Regions from separate parts of the Furfurilactobacillus sp. WILCCON 0119 genome, predicted to be linked through region 3. Evidence: predicted binding sites of a transcription regulator. Region 3 holds the regulator's gene; each other region holds the start of a gene.
The links. Region 3 encodes LexA, which represses DNA repair genes until DNA is damaged. Its sites were predicted from a motif close to CNAACANNTGTTNG; they were not measured.

Region 1 (7,383 bases), on a different contig from region 3:
CCTTGGACCGTAAACGAACCCGATAACTGTGGTCGTCTTGTTCCTCAAAAATGGCCCAGGCCCGCACTGAATCAATCTTTCCTGGCATCGGAACTAAGCTTGCAGTTCCGGCGTCACCAAGGTCAAACGACTGAATTGTTTCCGCGCTTAACACAACGTGCGCTGCACCACTCGCCGTGATCTCCAGGTGCTCATAGAGGTATGCCGATAACCGTGCGACTGGCACTGGCATTTCATCTTCCAATTGGTTGACGGCCACGGCATCGATCCCCGTGTCCATCAGTTGCGCAGCCACGCGCATGGTCGTCGGGGTCGTATCGGAGTAAAGGAACCGCCCGGTATCCCCAACGATGCCCGCGTACAGTGACCGGGCAGCCGTTGCGTCAATCGTTAAGTCAAACCGGTTTGCAAAGGCCACAACCATTTCTGAGGTGCTGGAGGCTTGGTCATCCACCCAGCTAAGATCACCAAACGGATCGTCATCTGGATGGTGATCAATTTTCACAACTTCCCGACCGTCACGCCACCGTTGGTCATCCACCCGCGGTTCGTTTGCCGTGTCGAGGATCAAAATCAGTGCTTGGTCAAATTGTGAATCAGCCACCTGGTCCATTTCAGCTAACCAGGCCAAACCAGGAACCTGCTTTCCAACGATATAAATCTTCTTTTCAGGATAAGCAACCTGCAAAATCCGGGCAAGGCCTGCCTGTGCCCCGACGGCATCTGGATCAGGTCGTTGATGTCTGTGAATGATGATAATGCGGTTGCGATTAATATCGTCAAAAATTGCTTTTTGCACGTCCATGGTTTTTGGCCCCTCTTCTCGCTACAAGTCTCGTACATGCCAGTATAACGGACATTGTGCGTAAATACAAAGCCTCACAGCGATATCTATGGACCATAATCCGGTTAAAATGCGCGTGAAGACGCCGAAGTAAATAGTGGTAACGTCATATTTTCAAAAGAAAGTGGATCTAAATTTGTCATCGTAATTCCTAGCAACCGGACGCTCGCTGCTAAATCAGCTGTTTCGTCGAACAATTCTTTTGCCGTTTCATAAATGATGTCAGCCGAATTTTCAAAAAATTCAGTTTGCGTTCGCCGCCTGGTAACCGTATTGAACTCAGCATCACGGACCTTCAGGACGATGGTTTTTCCGTGCCGTTGCCGGCTAACCAGGTGTTCCACCAGTTCGGTTGCCAATAATTGTAACTGTGTCTCAACATCCGCTTCATTGGTGATCAGGGTATCGTAAGTTTCTTCACGCCCAATGGATTTACGTTCCCGTTGCCACTCCACCGGTCGGTCATCACTCCCCCGAACGTGACGATATAACGCATAGCCCAGTTTGCCAAAATGTTGAATGAGTTCCGGCTCCGAATGTTTTAATAGATCCGCCCCGGTCATAATGCCCAGGTCGTGCATCTTTGGAACCGTCTTTTTTCCTACACCACGAAATTTTTCAATGGGCAACGGGGCGAGGAAGGTCTCGGCGTCTCCTGGTAAGACAACGGTAACGCCCACTGGTTTTGCATAGTCAGAGGCGAGCTTCGCTAAGAATTTATTGTACGAAATTCCCGTTGAACACGTTAAATGAACCGTTTCAAAAATTTGCGCCTGGAGCTGATGCGCAAGGGCCACAGCGGACTCGATGCCCTGCTTATTGGTCGTCACATCAAGGTACGCTTCATCAAACGCAATCGGCTCAATGTGATCCGTATACTGATGAAAAATTTCGTGAATTTGTGCAGAGACCGCCCGATACTTGGGAAAATCCGGCCGTTTAAAGACAGCCTTGGGCGCCAATTTTCTAGCTTCCTGTGCGCTCATCGCAGAATGAACACCTAGTTTACGGGCGACATAATTCGCCGTTGTCACGACGCCGTGTCCACCGGTCTCCCGTGGATCACGCGCAATGACTAGTGCTTGCTGCTTAAACTCGGGGTGGTCACGGACTTCAATAGAGGCATAAAACGCGTCCATATCCACATGAATAATTTTCCGACTGGCATCCACAACTAGTGGAACCTGCATTAACGTCTGCGCCATGAGTCACCCCTCCTTTTTTCCACTATTTAGTTTACAGTTTATCAAACATATGTTCGCAATAACAGCAAAAACACCGTCCTTCCGCCACTTTATTCTCAATAAATAAAACCGACGGAGAATCCCCATCCACATGAGGGTCTCCGTCGGTTTTATAACTTCACATCGCCATTAAATGGACAAATGATTAGTCTTTTGGTGCTTCTGATTCAGCAGCACTTGTTGCTTCTGAAGTTGCACTTGTTGCGGCGCTCGCTGCTTCTGAGCTTGCACTGCTCATTGGTGCTGCGGCAGCACTCGTCGTTGCTGCTGGCGTTTCTACGTGGTGAATTGACTGTAAGTCAAACACTAAGTAAATGCCGTCAGCATCGATCGTCACTGTCTTCTTTGTTTCGTCAAGTGCGTCAATAACACCGTGTAACCCACCAATCGTCACCACGTGATCCCCAACGTGAATCCCGTTCATCATTTCTTTACGTTGATCTTGTTGCTTCCGGTTTGGCCGCATAATAAAGAAATAAAAGATCCCCACGAAAAGGACAATCATGATGATTGTACTCCACATGTTGTTTTGCCCGCTCTTAGCGGCTGCTGCTAATAAACTTGTCAATTTCTCCACCTCATTCAAATAGATTCCTTAATGTACTGTACCAGACTTAACGAAGGTTGCCAAATGGAATTCGGCAATTAATTTCAGTCTGGAGCGGGAATGTGCAGGTGCTCATACCCGGCTGATGTCACCATTCTGCCCCGGGGCGTCCGTTTAATGAGCCCCGTTTGTAATAAGTACGGTTCGTACACTTCGGCGATGGTATCCGCTTCCTCACCAATGTTGGCCGCAAGGGTCGTTAACCCAACGGGCCCCCCGTTGTAAAAGTCGATCATCGTGTTCAATAGTTTGATGTCCACTTCATCCAGTCCCAACTCATCCACCCCAAGAACACGGAGCGCATGGTCGACAATTGGCGCATCAATGGCAGCACTCCCATCAACCTCCGCAAAATCACGAACCCGTTTTAATAACCGGTTGGCGATCCGGGGGGTTCCCCGTGAGCGGCGGGCAATTTCATGGGCGCCTGCCTTCACGATGTTACTGGCCAAAATGTTGGCCGACCGTAACGTGATCTCCTCTAGGTCAGCCGTCGTGTAGTAGTTCATGTGTTCGACGATGCCAAACCGATCTCGCAATGGCGCAGATAGCAAGCCAGCCCGGGTGGTTGCCCCAATCAAGGTAAATGGTGGCAACGGAAAGTGAACCGGATGGGCAGTTGGTCCCTGGCCCACAACAATATCCACGAAGAAATCTTCCATTGCAGAATACAACATTTCTTCCACCACTTTTGGTAACCGGTGGATTTCATCAATGAATAAAATGTCGCCAGGCTGTAATTCGTTTAACAACGCAATGATGTCACCGGGCCGTTCAATGGCCGGGCCACTCGTTGTCTTAATGTTGACCTGCATTTCATTTGCAATCACCATGGCCAACGTCGTTTTCCCCAGTCCGGGTGGGCCGTACAGTAACACGTGGTCCAGTGACTCTTCCCGTGCATTTGCTGCCGTAATGTAGACCGTGAGTTGCTCCTTCACCGTATCTTGACCGATGTACTGCGCCAAGGTCGTTGGTCGAAGCGACCGTTCTAGCGACGCTTCCTGCTCACTAACCGGTTCATTCGACATCACTTCATCATCCATCTTGTCACTCACCTCCTCAACCATTATTTACCATCATTAACGCGTTAATAACGACAGGGCCGCACTTAAGTACTGGTCTGTCGACTTGGCGCTCATGGTCGTTAATTGTTTTTCGACTTTTTTCACTTCTGCTGCACTGTATCCGAGTGCCGTCAGAGCTGCCAATGCATCTGTTAAGGCCTGCGATGTCGTTGGGGCAACTTCCAGATCAAGTTGGCCTGGCAACGCCCCAAGATCACTCAGCTTTCCTTGTAGGTCCAGCACAATTTGTTGCGCTGTCTTCTTCCCAATGCCAGGGAACTTCGTTAAAAAGGCCACGTCGTTATTTTCAATGGCGGCCACTAGGCCACTGTGGTCTTCGTTAGCAAGGATGGCCAGCGCACTTTTGGGCCCGATGCCAGAAACATTGAGTAACTTCAAAAACAGCCGCTTTTCATCCTCGTCAACAAACCCAAACAGGTTCATCTCTGTGTCACGAATAACCTGGTGGACGTAGATCTGAACCCCCTCGTCACCCTCGTGAAAGCGGTAGGGGTTCGCCGTTTGAATCAGGTACCCCACCCCATTTACATCGAGGACAACGTATGCAGGTGTTACGGCATTAACCGTTCCCCGTAAATATTCAAACATTTGTGTGCCTCCTAAAATTCGTGATCATCAAATTCAGACCAGGCTTCATGACTATCCTGAATCCGTTTAAACATTTTTTCCATATCTGCGTTCGTAAAGTGGACGACCACTGGCCGACCATGAGGACAGTTAAACGGATTTTGCGTTTGGGCTAAGTCATGCAAGAGCGCTTTGGCGTGCCGATCATCAAGGTGATGATTGGCCTTGATCGACCGTTTACAACTCATCATGATGGCCGTTTTTTCACGGAACTTGGCCACCGTCAGCCCACCATCCGTTAACACCCAATCCACCATTTCACGAACCGTGCTCTCTTCCTGCCCTGAGACAAACCACGTTGGGTGTTGCCGGACAATGAAACTGTTAGCGCCAAACGGTTCAAGGATCAGTCCTAATGACCGTAATTCATCCGCAGCATCCCTAATTTTCAAGGCATCACTCACCGGATAATCCAAAACAATCGGTACCAACAAGCTTTGAAGGTCGTCGCTTACCTCACCGATCTTCACTCGGTAATATTCATACTTGATCCGTTCCTGAGCAGCGTGTTGATCAACTAAGTATAACCCGTCAGCGGCCTGCGCAAACAAAAATGTGCCGTGCATTTGACCAATGTACATCAGTTCTGGAAACCGTGGCTGCGTTGTCGTTGGTTCCGCCACTTCGGGAACCATTTCGAGGCGCTCACTTGGCACCGCAACGGCAGGGGCATCCTCGTTTGCAAACGGTGCGGGCATCGTCTGGGCCTCATAACGCGCATCAAACGCCGTCATCGACGCACTGGTCATGTCATCGCGTTGATGGATCACCACAGGGGCTAACGCCTGGGTTGGGAGCGCGTCAGGTAACGATGGCGCCTGCTCCTCAGGTAACGCCACTGCTTCATCAGCCGGCGCTGGCATACTTGTGGCAGCTTGCACCGTTTTTTGTGGCTGTGCGTAAGTCACGTTAATCCGCGCATCGTGAATGGTCGAGGCCTGTGTCAACTGCTCGCCCAGTGCCACCGGATCCACCGTTTGTTCCCCGTGTAAATTTTGATAGGCATCCGGAATCAAGTTTTCCGTTGCCAGCCGGTTGTAAACTGCTTTATCGATCAGGTCAGCCAGTTGTGGTTCTTTACTCAACCGAACTTCCTGTTTTGTCGGGTGAACGTTTACATCCACCAGCAGTGGATCCATCGTTAAGTTTAGAACCGCGATGGGATAACGCCCAACCATGAGCTTTGAGCCATACCCTTTGATCAACGCCTTCGTCAGTTGAAAGTTTTTAATCGCCCGACCGTTGATCAGCACTGAAATGTAGTTTCGTGAGGCCCGCGTCAATTCTGGAAGGGCAACAAAACCCGTCAGTTGAAAATCCGCGTCTTCTGCCTGAATGGCAACCATTTTCCGGGCCGTTTGAACTCCATAAATCCCGGCAATGACCTGTTGCAGATCACCACGCCCCGCCGTTTTCGTTAATTCACGCCCGTTATGCCGTAAACTAAATGCAATTTCCGGGTGCCCCAGGGCCAACCGGTTAACCGTATCAACGATATTGGCTAGTTCCGTTTGTGGCGACTTTAGGTACTTTAACCGCGCTGGTGTATTAAAGAACAGGTCACTAACCGTAACCTCTGTCCCCGGCCGGGACGCGCCTGATGTATGGCTTAGGATCTCGCCACCCTTAACGTGGATTTCACTACCGGCACCACGCCCCGTCGCCGTTTTTAACCACACGTCGGCGACTGACGCAATACTTGGCAACGCTTCACCTCGAAATCCTAATGAGTGAACCCGAAATAGATCCTCACGTGACGTAATCTTACTGGTTGCATGCCGTGAAAATGCAAGCTCAACATCTTCATCGTCAATTCCTTGACCGTCATCCACAATTTGAATGGACTTTAAGCCGGCCTCTTCAATCAGAATATCAATGGTGGTTGCCTTAGCGTCCACCGCATTTTCAACCAATTCTTTAACGACTGAAGCAGGTCGTTCTACCACTTCACCAGCAGCAATTTGATCCGCCAAAATCGTTGGTAGTTCATGAATTTTACTCATTATTTAGATCCTCTCCGATTCGTTATTAACAAACCGGCTTACTTTAATTGTTGCTGAATTTCATAAAATTTATTCATCACGTCCATCGGTGTCATCGCCATCAGGTTCATTTGTTTCAATTCAGCGATGACCGCTGCAACCGTCGGATCTTCGCTGGCCGTGTCAAACAAGGCCAACTGTTCGTTTGCTGCCGGTTGATCAGACACGGGCGCTTCACTTAATGGTTGCTCAACGTCCACCGGCGTTGGCGTCTCGCCTGCCTGCGCCTCTAACTGCGTCAAAATCGTGCCTGCCCGGGTCAACAGGTTTGTTGGCATCCCGGCTAGTTTGGCAACGTGAATCCCGTAAGATTTATCGGCAGGTCCCGGTTGAATCTGGTGAAGAAAGACCAGCTGGCCATGTTCTTCCACCGCACCCACGTGCACGTTTTTCAGCGCTGCTAACGACTCTTCAAGCGCCGTTAGTTCATGATAATGCGTGCTGAACAACGTCTTTGCATGAACATGATCGTGCACATATTCAATAATTGCCTGAGCGAGCGCCATCCCATCATACGTCGCAGTTCCACGGCCAATTTCGTCAAACAAAATTAAGCTGTTCGCCGTGGCGTTCATCAACGCAGCGTTGGCTTCTTGCATCTCGACCATAAACGTCGAGTTTCCAGAAATCAGGTCATCCGCCGCACCAATACGCGTAAAAATTTGGTCAAAAACGGGCATCGTTGCTGCTTTCGCCGGGACAAAACACCCAATTTGTGCCATCACCACGGTTAGTGCGAGTTGGCGCATGTACGTACTCTTCCCGGACATGTTTGGCCCGGTAATCAGCAGAATTTCCGTGTCATCCGGCATCCGGACGTCATTTGGTACATACTCTTGCTTGCCCAAGACCTTTTCGACAACCGGGTGCCGCCCCGCTTCAATTTCAAGGTCATGCGCCGTGGTCAGCGTTGGCCGAACAAACCGGTAAT
Region 2 (7,383 bases), on a different contig from region 3:
TGACACGGGGGCTGGCTGAGATCAGTCGTTTGGGACAGTCATTTGGAGCGAACCCACTAACCTTCATCGGGTTATCGGGTGTCGGTGATTTGATTGTGACGGCGACAAGCGTTAACTCGCGAAACTGGCGGGCTGGTAATGAGTTAGGACAGGGTAAGTCATTACAAGAGGTGATTGATACAATGGGAATGGTTATCGAAGGGGTTGCAACAACAAAAGCAGCCCATGAGCTTGGCCGGGCCCGTCATGTTGAGATGCCAATTACAGATGCAATTTACGATGTCTTATACAACGGGGCGGATGTCCGTGCCGTTATTACAGGCCTAATGCAACGTGAGGGTCGTGCCGAACTCGGTTAGGGTGTTAGATAGTGCAAAACCAGGCCATGAAGAAAATGGTCGCAACACGAAAGGAATTTGTTGTTATGCAAAAAGTTAGAAAAGCCATTATTCCCGCTGCGGGTTACGGAACTCGTTTTTTACCGGAAACAAAGGCAATCGCCAAAGAAATGTTACCAATCGTTGATAAACCAACGATCCAGTTCATCGTTGAAGAAGCCCACAAAGCAGGGATCGAACAAATCTGTGTTGTGACTGGGCGGGGCAAGCGGTCTATTGAAGACCACTTCGATTCAGCACCTGAACTAGAAACGGACTTGGCTAACAAGGGCAAGGATTCAATGTTGCACGCCATTCAGTCAAGCAACGATAGTAACTTGTACTTTATCCGGCAGAGCCACATGCGTGGTTTAGGGGATGCCGTGTTAACAGCAAAGGACTTTATCGGTGACGAACCATTTGTTGTGTTGCTTGGTGATGACTTGATGGAAGACAAGGTTCCGTTGACAAAGCAATTAATCAACCGTTATAACGAAACTGGTGAATCAACGTTGGCCGTTATGCGCGTTCCTCATGAAGAAACGAACAAGTATGGTGTGATCAACCCTGTTAAGGAAGTTTCTGAAGGTTTGTATGAAGTGAAGAACTTCGTTGAAAAGCCAAAGCCAGAAGATGCACCATCAGACTTAGCCATCATCGGACGGTACCTGTTGACACCTGAAATCTTTGAAGCCTTGGAACAAACCCCAACGGGTAAAGGTGACGAACTTCAGTTGACAGACGCCATTGATTTGCTGAACAAGAAACAACACGTTTACGCACATGAGTTTAATGGTGACCGTTACGACGTGGGTTACAAACTTGGTCTGATCAAGACAAACATTGAATTTGGTTTACGCCATCCAGACGTAAAGGATGATCTACGTGATTACGTCTTGCAATTAGCAGACGAAATCAAGGCCAATAAAAAATAAGCACCCCTTGGAAAACGCGCTGGCATTGAATTAATCAGGTCAGCGCGTTTTACCGTATCGGGTATCAAACAAAACAGTTGCCTTACTTACAAAAAGATAGTAATATGTGGCTATCGTTAAAAGCAGCGTGACTGCGGGAAGGAAGTTTAATATGACAAAGAGTTATGATGTCATTGTGATTGGTGCCGGCCCTGGTGGGATGACGGCCGCACTTTACGCTTCACGGGCTAACCTGTCTGTCCTTTTGTTAGACCGGGGCATTTATGGTGGCCAGATGAACAACACGGCTGCCATTGAAAACTACCCTGGATTTAAGTCCGTTCTGGGGCCAGACCTTGCGAGTGCCATGTACGAAGGGGCCACCCAGTTTGGCGCAGAGTATGGTTACGGTGCCGTTGAAAAGATTACAGAAAATGACGACAACACGAAGACCGTGAAGACGGATACAGACGAGTATGTGGCGAAGGCCGTGGTCATTGGGACGGGATCCCAATACCGTAAGCTTGGCGTCCCAGGCGAGACAGAATTTTCTGGCCGGGGTGTTTCCTACTGTGCCGTTTGTGATGGTGCGTTCTTTAAGAATAAGCACGTCGTTGTTGTCGGCGGTGGCGATAGCGCCATCGAAGAAGGCATTTACCTGACACAATTAGCAGAAAAAGTCACGGTCGTTCATCGGCGTGATCAGTTGCGGGCCCAGAAGGTGTCACAAGACCGGGCGTTTGCAAATGACAAGATGGACTTTGTGTGGAACACCGAAGTGACCGAAATTGTTGGTGACGACATGAAGGTGACTGGTGTTAAGCTTCACAACCGGGAGACTGGTGAAGACAGCACAATGGCCGCTGACGGCGTGTTCATTTACGTTGGAAACCTGCCAATGACCGAACCATTCATGGGTCTTGGTGTTACCGACGAAAATGGATGGATCCCAACGGATGACCACATGGCAACAAAGGTTCCTGGAATCTTCGCCATTGGGGATGTTCGTGAAAAGGATCTTCGCCAGATTACTACGGCTGTGGGTGATGGCGGCATTGCCGGCCAACAAGTTTTTCAATATTTGGAAGATTTGAAGGCAGCCGTTGCGGCCGAAGCCTAACAAATTTTATAATCAAAAGGTGCTTATGGACGCGTAATCGTTCGTAAGCACCTTTTTTGATTTAAAACGGTGGCGAGACTACTAGTGACGAACTGACTCTGCGCGGCGTTTCCGAATAGGGTATAATTAACGTCAGATTGGTGACTTTGATTATACGAATGGAGATGCAATTGTGGACTGGAAAGAAATGTACCAAACCTGGAATGATTACGCAGGTTTAGAAGCAGGACTTAAGTCAGAATTAACCGCCATGGCAAATGACGATGACGCCTTGGAGGATGCCTTTTATCAACCAATGAGTTTCGGAACTGCCGGGATGCGTGGTGTTATGGGACCTGGGATCAACCGGATGAACCTTTACACGGTGCGGCAGGCAACTGAAGGGCTCGCCATGTACATGGACCAGCTTGGCGATGAAGTGAAAGCACGTGGGGTCGCAATTAGTTTTGACTCACGGCACCACTCAACTGAATTCGCGCATGAAGCAGCCAAGGTTTTGGGTCAACACGGCATCAAGAGCTTTGTCTTTGAAGGGTTACGGCCAACACCAGAACTATCCTTCACGGTGCGTCACTTAAAGACGTTTGCTGGAATCATGATCACTGCTAGTCATAACCCCAAGCAGTTCAATGGTTACAAGATCTATGGTGAAGATGGCGCGCAGATGCCACCAAAGGATTCTGACCTGATCACGAGCTACATTCGGCGGGTAACGGACCTCTTTGCCATTGAAACGGCGGATGAGGCAGTGCTCATGGAAAATGGGTTAGAAACCATCATCGGTGAAGACGTCGACCAAGCTTACTTGGAAAACATTGCAACGGTCACGGTTGATAAAGCGCTAGCCGCAGAAGAAGGCAAAGACATGACGTTTGTCTTTACACCACTTCACGGAACTGGGCGGATGCCTGGTGAACGGGCCCTTAAAAACGCTGGGTTTAAAAACTTCATTACGGTTCCTGAACAAGCCGAACCAGATGGTGATTTTCCAACCGTTGCCTTTCCGAACCCTGAATTTTCAGAGGCGTTTGACATGGCCATTGCCTTGGGAAAGGAAAAGAACGCGGACGTATTGATTGCCACGGACCCCGACGCTGACCGGTTAGGAACTGCTGTACGGTTGCCTAACGGTGAGTACCAACTCCTGACGGGGAACCAGATTGCCGCCCTAATGTTGCACTATATTCTTGAAGCAAACAAAACGGCAGGGACGCTACCAGAAAATGCGGTTGCCGTTAAGTCGATCGTTTCCACAGAGTTTGCGACAAAGATTGCTGAAAGCTACCATGTGGGCATGATCAACGTGTTGACTGGGTTTAAGTTTATTGCGGAACAGATCCAAAGCTTCCAGGATACGGGTAGTCACACGTTCATGTTTGGGTTTGAAGAAAGTTACGGGTATTTGATCAAGCCATTCGTTCGAGATAAGGATGCCATCCAGGCGTTGACCCTGTTGGCTGAAATCGCGGCGTACTACCGGAAGCAAGGAAAAACCCTGTATGATGGTCTGGAAGGGCTGTACAAAGAGTACGGTTACTTCCGTGAACAAACGTTGCAACAAACGTACGAGGGGATCGAAGGGCCTAAGAAGATCGAGGCCATTTTAGATAAGTTCAGAAACAACGCCCCAACCGCCTATGCTGGCGTTGAGGTTGTGGCAACGGACGACATCGCTAAGGGAACCAAGACGTTTGCTGATGGTAGTGTTGAAGCACTCGACCTGCCGCATGCAGAGGTCTTGAAGTACTGGTTAGCTGATGGCACGTGGATTGCTGTGCGGCCATCCGGGACGGAACCAAAAATCAAGTTCTACATTGGAACAAATGGGGCAACGTTGGCAGAAGCCAACACAAAGTTACAACAGTTTGCCGACGCCATTAACGCCTTTGTTGAAGGCTAAATGACATTAAAATAAAACGTTAGTTGAGAGAATGAAATCTTTTTTTTCAGCTAACGTTTTTTTATTTGCCGAACCGTTTGTCACCATTACGGCGATGCAAAAAACACCAGATTTAATTGAATTGGGGCAAACGATTGAAGATTTTTCAACGTTATTAATGATCGAAGGGCACCACGATGACCGAACCGTTAGCATTGCCATTGCTGACGTGATTCGTTTTTATACCGCTGGGAAAAGCGTTGTGTGTGAAACAGCTACGGGGACTTACCAAATTCGTCAGCGCATTTATGAACTGGCGGAGCGGTTATCAAAGCGCTTGTTTATTCAGATCTCAAGTTCAGAAATTGTTCGAATTTCATGCATCAAACAGTTTTACCTGGGCCGTGGTGGCATCTTTTTGGTGCGGTTAACCTCTGATGAGGTGACTTATACCTCACGGCGATATGCACAAACGCTTAAACGGAGGTTACTAAAATGAAAAAAATGGGCGCAAGAATTGGTTTTGGCGTTATCGTTGGCATCACAGTTGGTTACCTGATCGCCTTATTCTTCTCGGTTATTGAACAAACAAAATCGTTTTATCCCTCATCCCCTTGGTTCACGCAGCACTTCACGTCGTTAACAACGGCAACACTGGTATCAACGGGGCTATGGATCATGATTGGTGTCATGTTTAGTTTGGCGGGAATGGTCTTTGATCAAGAATGGTGGAGCATCACGATGCAAACGGTCGTCCACTTTAGTGTGACGTTTGTTTTATTCACACCGTTAGCCATTATCTGTGGCTGGTTTCCACTTAACGTGGGGTGGTTGATCGGTTATACAGTGATCTACGTGGTCGTTTACATTACCATTTGGTTGAGTAGCATGATGAGAGCCAAACAAATCGTCAAGCGGTTAAACAAGTCACTCCCTGATGTGCGGCAATGAGTGACTAAACGGGAATGTCGCGGGCGCCCTAAGGACCGGTGAAACAAGTCAATTTTAGTGTGAACGCATGATGATCCGAACGGTTCGGTCAGCACATTTGATGCTGCCAAACATTCGGATCTTTTTGGGCTTATTTCGTGCGAAAGTATGTTCGCTGTGCTATCATAAATACGCTATCTAAACGCATTCGTGTGACGTGTTTGCCATAGCCGATCGTTTTCGTTGGTCCGGCTTGACAGACCTGTTACACTAATGGGACGACAATAATGATGAACTCGACAACGCACATAAAGGGGGAGACGTTAGGATGATTGAACGTCAAGCTGATCGTAAATTTGACCTTGTTTCAAAGTACAAACCGACTGGTGATCAGCCGGCAGCAATTAATCAGTTGACCACGGGAATCGAGAGTGGCAAAAAGGCCCAGATTTTGATGGGGGCAACTGGAACCGGGAAGACGTTCACGATTAGTAACGTCATTGCCAACGTCAACAAACCGACGTTGGTGCTCTCACACAATAAGACACTGGCCGGACAGTTGTACGGTGAATTCAAGGAGTTCTTCCCCAATAACGCGGTGGAATACTTTGTTTCATACTATGATTACTACCAGCCAGAAGCCTACGTGCCTTCTTCTGATACCTACATTGAAAAGGATTCGGCAATTAACGACGAGATCGATAAGCTGCGGAACTCAGCGACCAGTTCGTTACTTGAACGTAATGATACGATCGTTGTGGCGTCCGTTTCTTCCATCTTTGGTTTAGGGGATCCACACCAGTATAAGGATCACGTTATTTCATTGCGGATCGGGCAGACGATCGAACGGAATGACTTTATGCGCAAGCTGGTCGACATTCAGTTTGAACGTAACGACATTGATTTCCAGCGGGGCCGGTTCCGGGTCCACGGCGACATTGTGGAAGTGTTCCCAGCCTCTGAAGACCAACGGGCCTTGCGGATTGAATTCTTTGGTGACGAGATCGACCGGATGCGTGAAGTTGACGCCCTTACTGGTGAAGTGATCGGTGATCGTGACCACATCACCATTTTTCCGGCGACCCACTTTATGACAAACGATGCGATTATGGATCACGCCATCACAACGATTGGCGACGAATTAACGGACCGATTGGCCGTTTTAAATGATCAGGGCAAGCTGCTTGAAGCGCAACGACTTCAGCAACGGACGACGTATGACCTGGAAATGATGAAGGAAATGGGGTATACGAGTGGAATCGAAAACTACTCGCGGCATATGGACGGCCGTGCTCCCGGAGAGCCGCCGTTTACGCTCCTTGATTTCTTCCCGAAGGATTTTCTGATCGTTGTGGATGAAAGTCACGTGACGATGCCACAGGTTCGGGGAATGTACAAGGGTGACCGGTCACGGAAACAAATGCTGGTGGACTATGGTTTCCGGTTGCCAAGCGCGTTGGACAACCGGCCATTGAAGATCGATGAATTTGAGCAACACGTGAACCAGGTTGTGTACATGTCCGCCACACCAGGAGATTATGAACACGAACAAACGGATACGGTTGTGCAGCAAATTATTCGGCCAACCGGTTTACTGGACCCCACCATTGAGGTGCGGCCGATTATGGGTCAAATTGATGACCTGGTTGGTGAAATCAACAAACGGATCGAAAAGCATGAACGAACGTTTGTAACCACCATGACTAAAAAGATGGCGGAAGATTTGACGGACTACTTGAAGGATCTCGGGATTCGGGTTCGTTATCTTCATAGTGACATCAAAACGCTGGAGCGTACGCAAATCATTCGGGATCTCCGACTTGGTAAGTTTGACGTTCTGGTTGGGATCAACCTTTTGCGGGAAGGAATTGACGTGCCGGAAGTTTCACTGGTCGCCATCCTGGATGCAGATAAGGAAGGGTTCTTGCGGAACGAACGGTCATTGATTCAAACAATCGGGCGGGCGGCCAGAAATGCGAACGGCTCCGTCATTATGTATGCAGATTCAATTACCGGCTCGATGCAAGCAGCCATTGACGAGACAAAACGGCGGCGGTCACTGCAAGAAGCCTATAACGAGGAACATCACATCACACCAACAACGATCGTTAAGCCAATTCGTGATAACATCACGATCACCGCACCAACGGGTGAAGGGCAGCA
Region 3 (7,383 bases):
CGGCCTGTGATTCACCAAAGGCCACGTGAATCTTTGTTCCCAAATACCGGGCAACAACTGCGATCAATGGTAGTGGTAACACCGCAAGAATCGTTAGCCGCCAATTAACAAGCACCAGCATGGCAATTAACGTTGTTCCCCCTGTGATGACGGAATCTGCAAACTGCAAGATCCCCCCACCAGCCACTCGCTGAATGGCAGAAAGGTCGTTTGTTGCATGGGCCATTAAATCACCGGTCCGGTAACGCTGATAAAAGCTCGCGTCCATCTGCATAAAGTGCCAGTACAACCGTTCCCGCAGCGTTCGTTCAAGGTTTGCCGCACCGCCCCAAATCGACGTTCGCCATAAAAAGCGGGCGGCATAAGCACCTAACGCCACAGCAACCATGAGGCTAAGGTCCAGTGCTAACCGGGACCCTGTCAATTGGCGTTTCCCCATCAAATCAACTAAATCCCCGAGGATCCGGGGTGGAATAACGCCAAGGAGCGCCGTGATCAATAACCCAAGAACACCCCGTAAATAGCGCCGCCGTTCCGTTTTAAAATACCAGGCCAACTTTCTAAAAATTGCCATAACTCACCAACCTCTCTCAATTCAAATGAAACGACAAAAAAACGGATAGGAATAATCCTATCCGTTACTTTAATTACATGAATTAACCTTTACGTGCCTGACTTTGCATGGTGGCAAGCATTTGCTTAAGCTTCTTTTCAGAAGGCTTTTGCCCCATTTGCAACATCATTGTCCGTAACATCTCTTCAGTAATTGGAGGATTATTCTTAAGGTAGTTTTGCATGTAACGGCGTGCAAAGAAAAAGCCGCCGACAACGCCAGCCACTGCCGCTACGATAATAAGTAAGATCCACAACCCTGTTGACATCAAATACCCCTCCTTTACGTTTAAATAAAATACATCTTATTATACTACACAACTAATCGGCGGATGAAAACCCTTTAACCGAAAAAATCTTCATTAACGTTAATTAATCGTCACGCAAGCCTTTATCACGTTGAACTTGGCGAACCTTTTCCGGTGTCACTTCATTACCATTCTTATCGAAGACCTGCATCATCTCAACTTGTGAACGGAATGATTTCCGGAAGTTTGCAAGGAATTCCTCGCGGAGCTTTTTTTGTTCGGCTTGTTCGTCCTCAGTCAGTCCGCCATCTTTTGCTTTCTGAGCTAATTCGTTAATCCGAGCACGCAATTTTTCTGGTTCCATTATTCAGTCACTTCCTTAATTCAGCTTTGACAGCTATTATACAAGATTATTGCCAAAAGAGGAAAAGATTTGCAATGTAGCGAACATTTGTTTGACCCTGTTCGTAAAATATGCTAAGTTTTAAATAACAAAAAGCGTCGCTCGGCGTTTCCGATCCATCATGGGCACCATTTTCGGCCACCCGTTTGTGGTGTACAAGACCCATGGCGACGACATTTAATAACGAGGTGTAAACATGGCAAAAGGTGCTGCAACGAAGCAAATGGCTGTTCTCCAGTTCATTTATGACCGGGTTAACGAAAAAGGTTACCCGCCAACGGTCCGTGAAATCGGTGAAGCGGTTGCGTTATCGTCAACATCCACCGTTCACGGTCACATTGACCGACTCCAAAAAAAGGGCCTCCTGGTTAAAGATCCAACAAAACCCCGGGCCATTGAACTAACGGACGCTGGTCTAACCGCCCTCGGCATTTCAACGACCCCTAATGAGATTCCGGTTCTGGGTGTCGTCGCTGCTGGGGAACCCATTTTAGCGGTTCAAGACGCAACCGACTACTTCCCCATTCCCCCAGAATTAACCGAATATGATGGCGACTTGTTCATGCTCACCATTCGTGGTGACAGTATGATCAACATGGGCATTTTGACTGGTGACCGGGTCATTGTCCGCCGCCAACAAAATGCAGACAATGGTGACATCGTCATTGCGATGACTGACGAAAATGAAGCCACTTGTAAACGATTCTTCAAGGAATCCGATCACTACCGGCTTCAGCCAGAAAATGATCACATGGCGCCCATCATTCTTAACCAAGTTTCCATTTTAGGTAAGGTTGTTGGCCTCTACCGTGACTCTGTTTATTAGCATTATTTAACCACACAAAAATCCCTGAACGCAGTTAGCCGTTCAGGGATTTTTTTACTGATTATTGAACTTTGCCTGGGTAGGCTTGATTTGGTAAGGCATCAAAATCAAGATCTGCAATGGCTTCAGCCGTTGTCACGTAAGTCACTGCCCCCTTAGCCAACATTAAGTTAACAAGGCTATCCTTTTCGTGAAGTAAAACTACCTGCTTGCCCTTAGCCACGGCGTAACCAATTTCAAACGCCGTCCCGCTATCAACTGAATCTTCAGTGAAGTCGGACACGGCTACAACAATATCGGACCCGTTAAGGTTTTCTAAGTCATGGTTATAGGCCGTTTCTTGCCATTCAGGACTCCCAAAGGTCAATTCGGGAAACTGCGACTTCCGGGGGCTAAAGACATCCCCAATGGTTGCGTTGGCGGCTAAGGCTGCTTCAACGCGCTTAACCCGGTCAATTTGTTCTTCATCAAAAAAAGGACTTGCTAAGTAAATTGATTTCACGTGTGTGTTCCTCCTCAAGTAGTATTCTCAGTATACTCGATTAGCGAACATTGTCACCGTGATTCCGAAAACTCATTCATATTTTTTAGTAAATCCTCATGATAATGGCAATCGGTTCACCATTTATGAATCTAAATCGAAACATTGTCCACAATCTTCTGCTTCACATACGTTTATCACTAATTTCCACAATTTCCACCACTCAATTCATTAATGGCCCCTTTTTCAGTGGCGGCCACAATGGTACACTTAAAAGACAACATTACCCAATGAAATCGAGGAATAATCATGATCTTTTTGGCCGTTTTCGGTGGCATCGCGTTGATCCTTGCCGTTTTTTACCTGCTCAACTCAATCCAGTCTTACGGAACCTGGCGTTTTGCCACCCTATTAGTCGTCGTTTTTGCCCTCATTACTGGGTACGGCGTCGTTAAGCTCCCCGTCTGGCACCACCATGGTTCATGGAGCATGCAGTCATCTTCCAGCAGTTCGACCACTAAGGCAGCATTAACCAAAGCTGCCTCGGTATTCAATCCGAACCAAGCTGCCATTGATGGTGAAACGGCCGGCCAGAAGAGTGCGGCAACCGCTAACGCACAGAGCCAGGTTAAATCACAACTGGCAAATGCCTTCAGTAGTCTTGGTACCGTTACACTTGACGCTGACACAAAGACATACACCATTCATCCAACCAATAAGGATGCCGTTAAAGCTCTGGAGGAGTTAGAAAAAACGCCAAGTGACGCTGAGGAAGCTAAATGGCCAACCATGACAGACCATTTACGGGCCTCATCCGCCAACATCAGTAAATCCTTGAAGGACGATTACACCCTGGCCATGGTTAGCCCGGACCAATCAGGCAAGGTTTTGTATAGTGCAAAAAACGGTAAAACTGTCACGAACTTCATTAAATAATCACCGTTCCGTTTAGTCCTGTTGATCATCCTTGATCGACAGGACTTTTTTCAGCCAAAAAACGGCAATCCCGTAGGACCACCGTTTTCATTAACCACGATTTAAATATTGGCGCTGTTCGTTCTTAATGCCTGTTAACACAAATTGGGCTGGGTCCGCACTGATATCAAGCTCCCGATCCGTGCCGTTGGTTGGCAATTGATCTGAAAATAGCGCTTCGTATGTGGCCACATCAACCGGCGTCCGGTTATTAAGTAGTTCCGTAATCGCTGCCTTATTGAACCCCTGGCGATAATCTGGTTGCAGTCGGCCAGTATAAAACTCACCTTCTGCCCCGGAGCCGAAACTAAAGAGTCCTAAACGGGCACCAGCAGCGAGCTCACCGTTTGCTAATAGTGACAGCAGGCTCAGGTACAAAGAACCCGTGTATAGATTCCCCACATGACGGTTCCATTCACGGGCGGCCTCAAAGTTCGTCGTTAGTTTCGTCGCCTGTGTGTCATCCACTTCTGGTAAAACCGTTCGCAACGCTTTAAGTCCCATTTTTGTAAACGGCAAATGAAAGAGAAATGCATCAAAATCCATCGCCGATTGATCAAATTGCGTTTTAAATCGTTGCCAGACATCCTGGAAAAAATCGATGTAAATGTTGGCTGAATAATGCCCGTCAACCCGTGCTTCCGTCGCGTAAACTGGCCGCCAAAAATCCATAACATCACGTGTTAAATACATACTGTCCGCTTCAATTGCCATGATTGTGGGCTCCGTGCTCATCACCATGGCAACCGCGCCGCCGCCCTGCGTGATTTCTCCAGCCGTTTCCAACCCGTACCGGGCCACATCCGCCGCCAGAACTAAGACACGCCGGTCAGGATGGGCTAACAGGTAGTCACGACCCAGTTGTAACGCTGCGGTCGCTGAATAACATGCTTGCTTTACTTCAACTGCCCGGGTGTGTTCAGTCAGCCCTAACAAGTGCTGAACGTAAACTGCGGCGGCCTTCGAATTATCAATGCCTGATTCAGTCGCGAATAAAATCAGATCAATTTGATCACGATCAGTATCGTCAAGCACCTGAGCAGCAGCGTTTGCGGCCATTGTGACGACGTCTTGTGTCACCGGCACGACCGCCATCTCTGACTGCCCAATGCCAATGTGATACTTCGCCGGCTCATCACCACGCGCATTGGCGAGATCCGTCATGTCCAGTACGTAATGCGGTGTGTAGAACCCCATTTTATCAATTCCAACGTTCATGAGTTGCCATCCTTATTCTGTCTTAATTAAAACCATTTTAAGTCGTTGATTGTTGAGTTAACTTTAACCGCTGTTTGATTAACAGTCAAACATCACTGGCTCGGCATGGTTACTTTTTAAGGCGCTCATAATAATCACCCTCGTCAATCAAACTCGTTATTGCTATCAGGATGGGACAGGATTAAAATGGAAATTAAATAAACGCGAACGTACATTCGCCAAAGGAGTTCCATTATGGACCACGAAACGTTTAAGGCTTATCTTGAAACCAACTCAAACATTTGGCCGATTTACTATGAACAGGCCCTCGCCTTTCAACAGGCGCGTAACCAACGGCGGTTAGCGGCAAAACAATGGAATGACACCCAACTTGACCGGACCGTCGATAAAATGTTTGTTCCCGTCCTCGAGAACATTTATAACCGGATTGCCGCTGCTCTCGGAAGTAACGTGACCGATGATCACGCGTGGCGAACGTTTATTGAAAGCAACCACGTCTTTGAAGACATTGAAGAATCCATGACTGAGATCGAATTCAATTAGTTAATTCATTACCCGCTCACTTTATCCCCTCACAATGCTTGTCAGTCCGGCAATTTATGCTATACTAATTAAGTACTTTTGGAGACGTGGCAGAGCGGTAATGCAACGGACTCGAAATCCGTCGAACCCGTTTATAGCGGGCGCGCAGGTTCAAATCCTGTCGTCTCCTTTTTGACCCGTTATTGAACGGTCACGAAGAAGAACAAAAAACAAGCAAAACCCTTTTATATCAAGGGTTTGGCTTGTTTTTTTGATTTTGACCAGTCACTGAATAATCACTGAAATATTAAAAGTGTGTGCACAAGGTGTGCACAAATGTATTTTTAGTTACAAGATGGCCATTTAATTTAAAGTCAGAAATGGTTCTGTTTTTAATGAATTTCTCTTAAATTGGTATACCAAATAAAGTGGACTTATCATATGCTGAATGATTACTTTTGAGTAATGTAGCAGTTTTATATCTGCTCAATTAATCTTAAAATTACACCCCATTACATTAATAAATCTCGCTTGAAATCGCCGGAGTGAGGGCTATTTTTAGATAAAACTTTATGAATCTAACCAGAAGATTACTGTAAGTAACAACTGTTCTTTTGGCATAAAACATTATGCTACAATTCAAGTGTACAAAATACTGATTAAAGGTGGTTACTATGAAACAGTCAAAGGTTCTTCGAAATATTGTCGCTATACTAATGTTTGCCGTTACCTTGGGTATGGCCTTCCCTGTTTTAGCTGATTCGAATCAGCATTTCTTAACCGTAAACTATACTTGGAAGAATACTGATTCTTTAGGAACTTCGCCAGCAAGCCAAACCGATAAAGTAAGTATAGGAAGCAGTTACAAAATAAAAAGATTGTCCGCACCGGGGTATTCAGTAGATTTAAATGCTTCGACATATTATGCCTTCGCTGTTAGTACAGTAACATATCCTTACCAAGAGGTAATGGATCATTTTCAAGGTGTCCCATTAGATGATGTTATGCAAATGCTTCATGACAATGAATTTCCTTCTGGAAGTTCAACAGATTTTGACGCAATCGAAAATTGGTCAACTGTTTTAATTCCAAATGATGAAACTGTAACTGTCAACTACGTTTCGTCTGATGGCAAAAAGTTAGACTCAAAGACAATTGATACTAAGTTTAGTCGAACCATCACGATTGACCAACCTAGTTTTGATGGCTACACCATTGCCGCTAATCAACCAAGTTCATATAAAGTTGATAAGGACGGTGCTGGCGCTAACGTTGTAACTATTACTTATGATCCAGACGCTTCATCAAGTTCTGAAAGTTCGAGTTCGTCGAGTTCATCATCAAGTTCTGAAAGTTCAAGTTCATCAAGTTCTTCGTCGAGTTCCAATGCTTCAAGCAGTTCTTCCTCCAATTCTAGCAACGTCGCTAGTTCAAGCGTTTCTGAGAGTTCTTCATCAAGTTCCAGCGTAACTTCGAATGGTCAATCATCAGCTGCTAACCAGTCAAATTCACAAAGCAGTAACGATCAATCTATTGTTGCTACCCTTGTCAAAGAAGATTCTTCGAGCAATAACTCATCAAACACCCCAACGCAACAAACTAACAACCGCGACACGTCTCATCACGCTAGCTTACCAAGTACCAGTGCAATTGGTTACACAACCAGCATCATTGGCATTATCATCTTAGCTGGTGTCACCACCTTATTCGTAATTAAGAAACGAAATCACTAATAAAAAAGCCGCAACTCCCTAAATTAATAGGAAGCTGCGGCTTTTTAACAATTCCACCAAAATATTTATTTAATGATGGTCGGCTACGTTTATCCTAACAGGTGTTTAATGGTCCCGCTTTCGAATAAGATGTACGTACCCAGTCCGATATAAATAATGGCAGTGATATAACGCCCATAATTTTCAAGTATTTCTGCAACTTTTGGTAACCGCGATAACTCGTAACCAATTAGACAGAACAGAGTTAACATGACTACAAAAGTGATTAAGATGATGATTAAGTTGGGAATTGTGCTTTGAGTAAACAGTGGTACATAAATACCAATGTTATCTGCACCACATGTTGTTATGGTAATAAGTGCCAC

Region 1: dinB (DNA polymerase IV) is a predicted target of LexA. The motif match lies at 2,092-2,105, and genes of this name have one in related genera.
Region 2: uvrB (excinuclease ABC subunit UvrB) is a predicted target of LexA. The motif match lies at 5,382-5,395, and genes of this name have one in related genera.

The regions. Positions count from the first base shown of each region.
Region 1 covers NZ_JBPCCV010000002.1:36,473-43,855, forward strand. The annotation lists gene ACRYI5_RS03700 (DHH family phosphoesterase) at 1-805, opposite strand, end outside; gene dinB (DNA polymerase IV) at 910-2,049, opposite strand; gene yajC (preprotein translocase subunit YajC) at 2,234-2,656, opposite strand; gene ruvB (Holliday junction branch migration DNA helicase RuvB) at 2,740-3,741, opposite strand; gene ruvA (Holliday junction branch migration protein RuvA) at 3,778-4,371, opposite strand; gene mutL (DNA mismatch repair endonuclease MutL) at 4,383-6,413, opposite strand; gene mutS (DNA mismatch repair protein MutS) at 6,452-7,383, opposite strand, start outside.
Region 2 covers NZ_JBPCCV010000002.1:233,437-240,819, reverse strand. The annotation lists gene ACRYI5_RS04700 (NAD(P)H-dependent glycerol-3-phosphate dehydrogenase) at 1-359, shown strand, start outside; gene galU (UTP--glucose-1-phosphate uridylyltransferase GalU) at 425-1,312, shown strand; gene trxB (thioredoxin-disulfide reductase) at 1,464-2,411, shown strand; gene ACRYI5_RS04685 (phospho-sugar mutase) at 2,584-4,311, shown strand; gene ACRYI5_RS04680 (LytTR family DNA-binding domain-containing protein) at 4,343-4,789, shown strand; gene ACRYI5_RS04675 (DUF3021 domain-containing protein) at 4,786-5,241, shown strand; gene uvrB (excinuclease ABC subunit UvrB) at 5,549-7,383, shown strand, end outside.
Region 3 covers NZ_JBPCCV010000001.1:614,437-621,819, forward strand. The annotation lists gene ACRYI5_RS03135 (ABC transporter ATP-binding protein) at 1-574, opposite strand, end outside; gene ACRYI5_RS03140 (YneF family protein) at 657-881, opposite strand; gene ACRYI5_RS03145 (DUF896 domain-containing protein) at 985-1,224, opposite strand; gene lexA (transcriptional repressor LexA) at 1,460-2,089, shown strand; gene ACRYI5_RS03155 (nucleoside 2-deoxyribosyltransferase) at 2,151-2,591, opposite strand; gene ACRYI5_RS03160 (hypothetical protein) at 2,880-3,506, shown strand; gene ACRYI5_RS03165 (hydroxymethylglutaryl-CoA synthase) at 3,597-4,763, opposite strand; gene ACRYI5_RS03170 (hypothetical protein) at 4,998-5,306, shown strand; tRNA gene ACRYI5_RS03175 (tRNA-Ser) at 5,387-5,475, shown strand; gene ACRYI5_RS03180 (MucBP domain-containing protein) at 6,254-7,018, shown strand; gene ACRYI5_RS03185 (CadD family cadmium resistance transporter) at 7,108-7,383, opposite strand, start outside.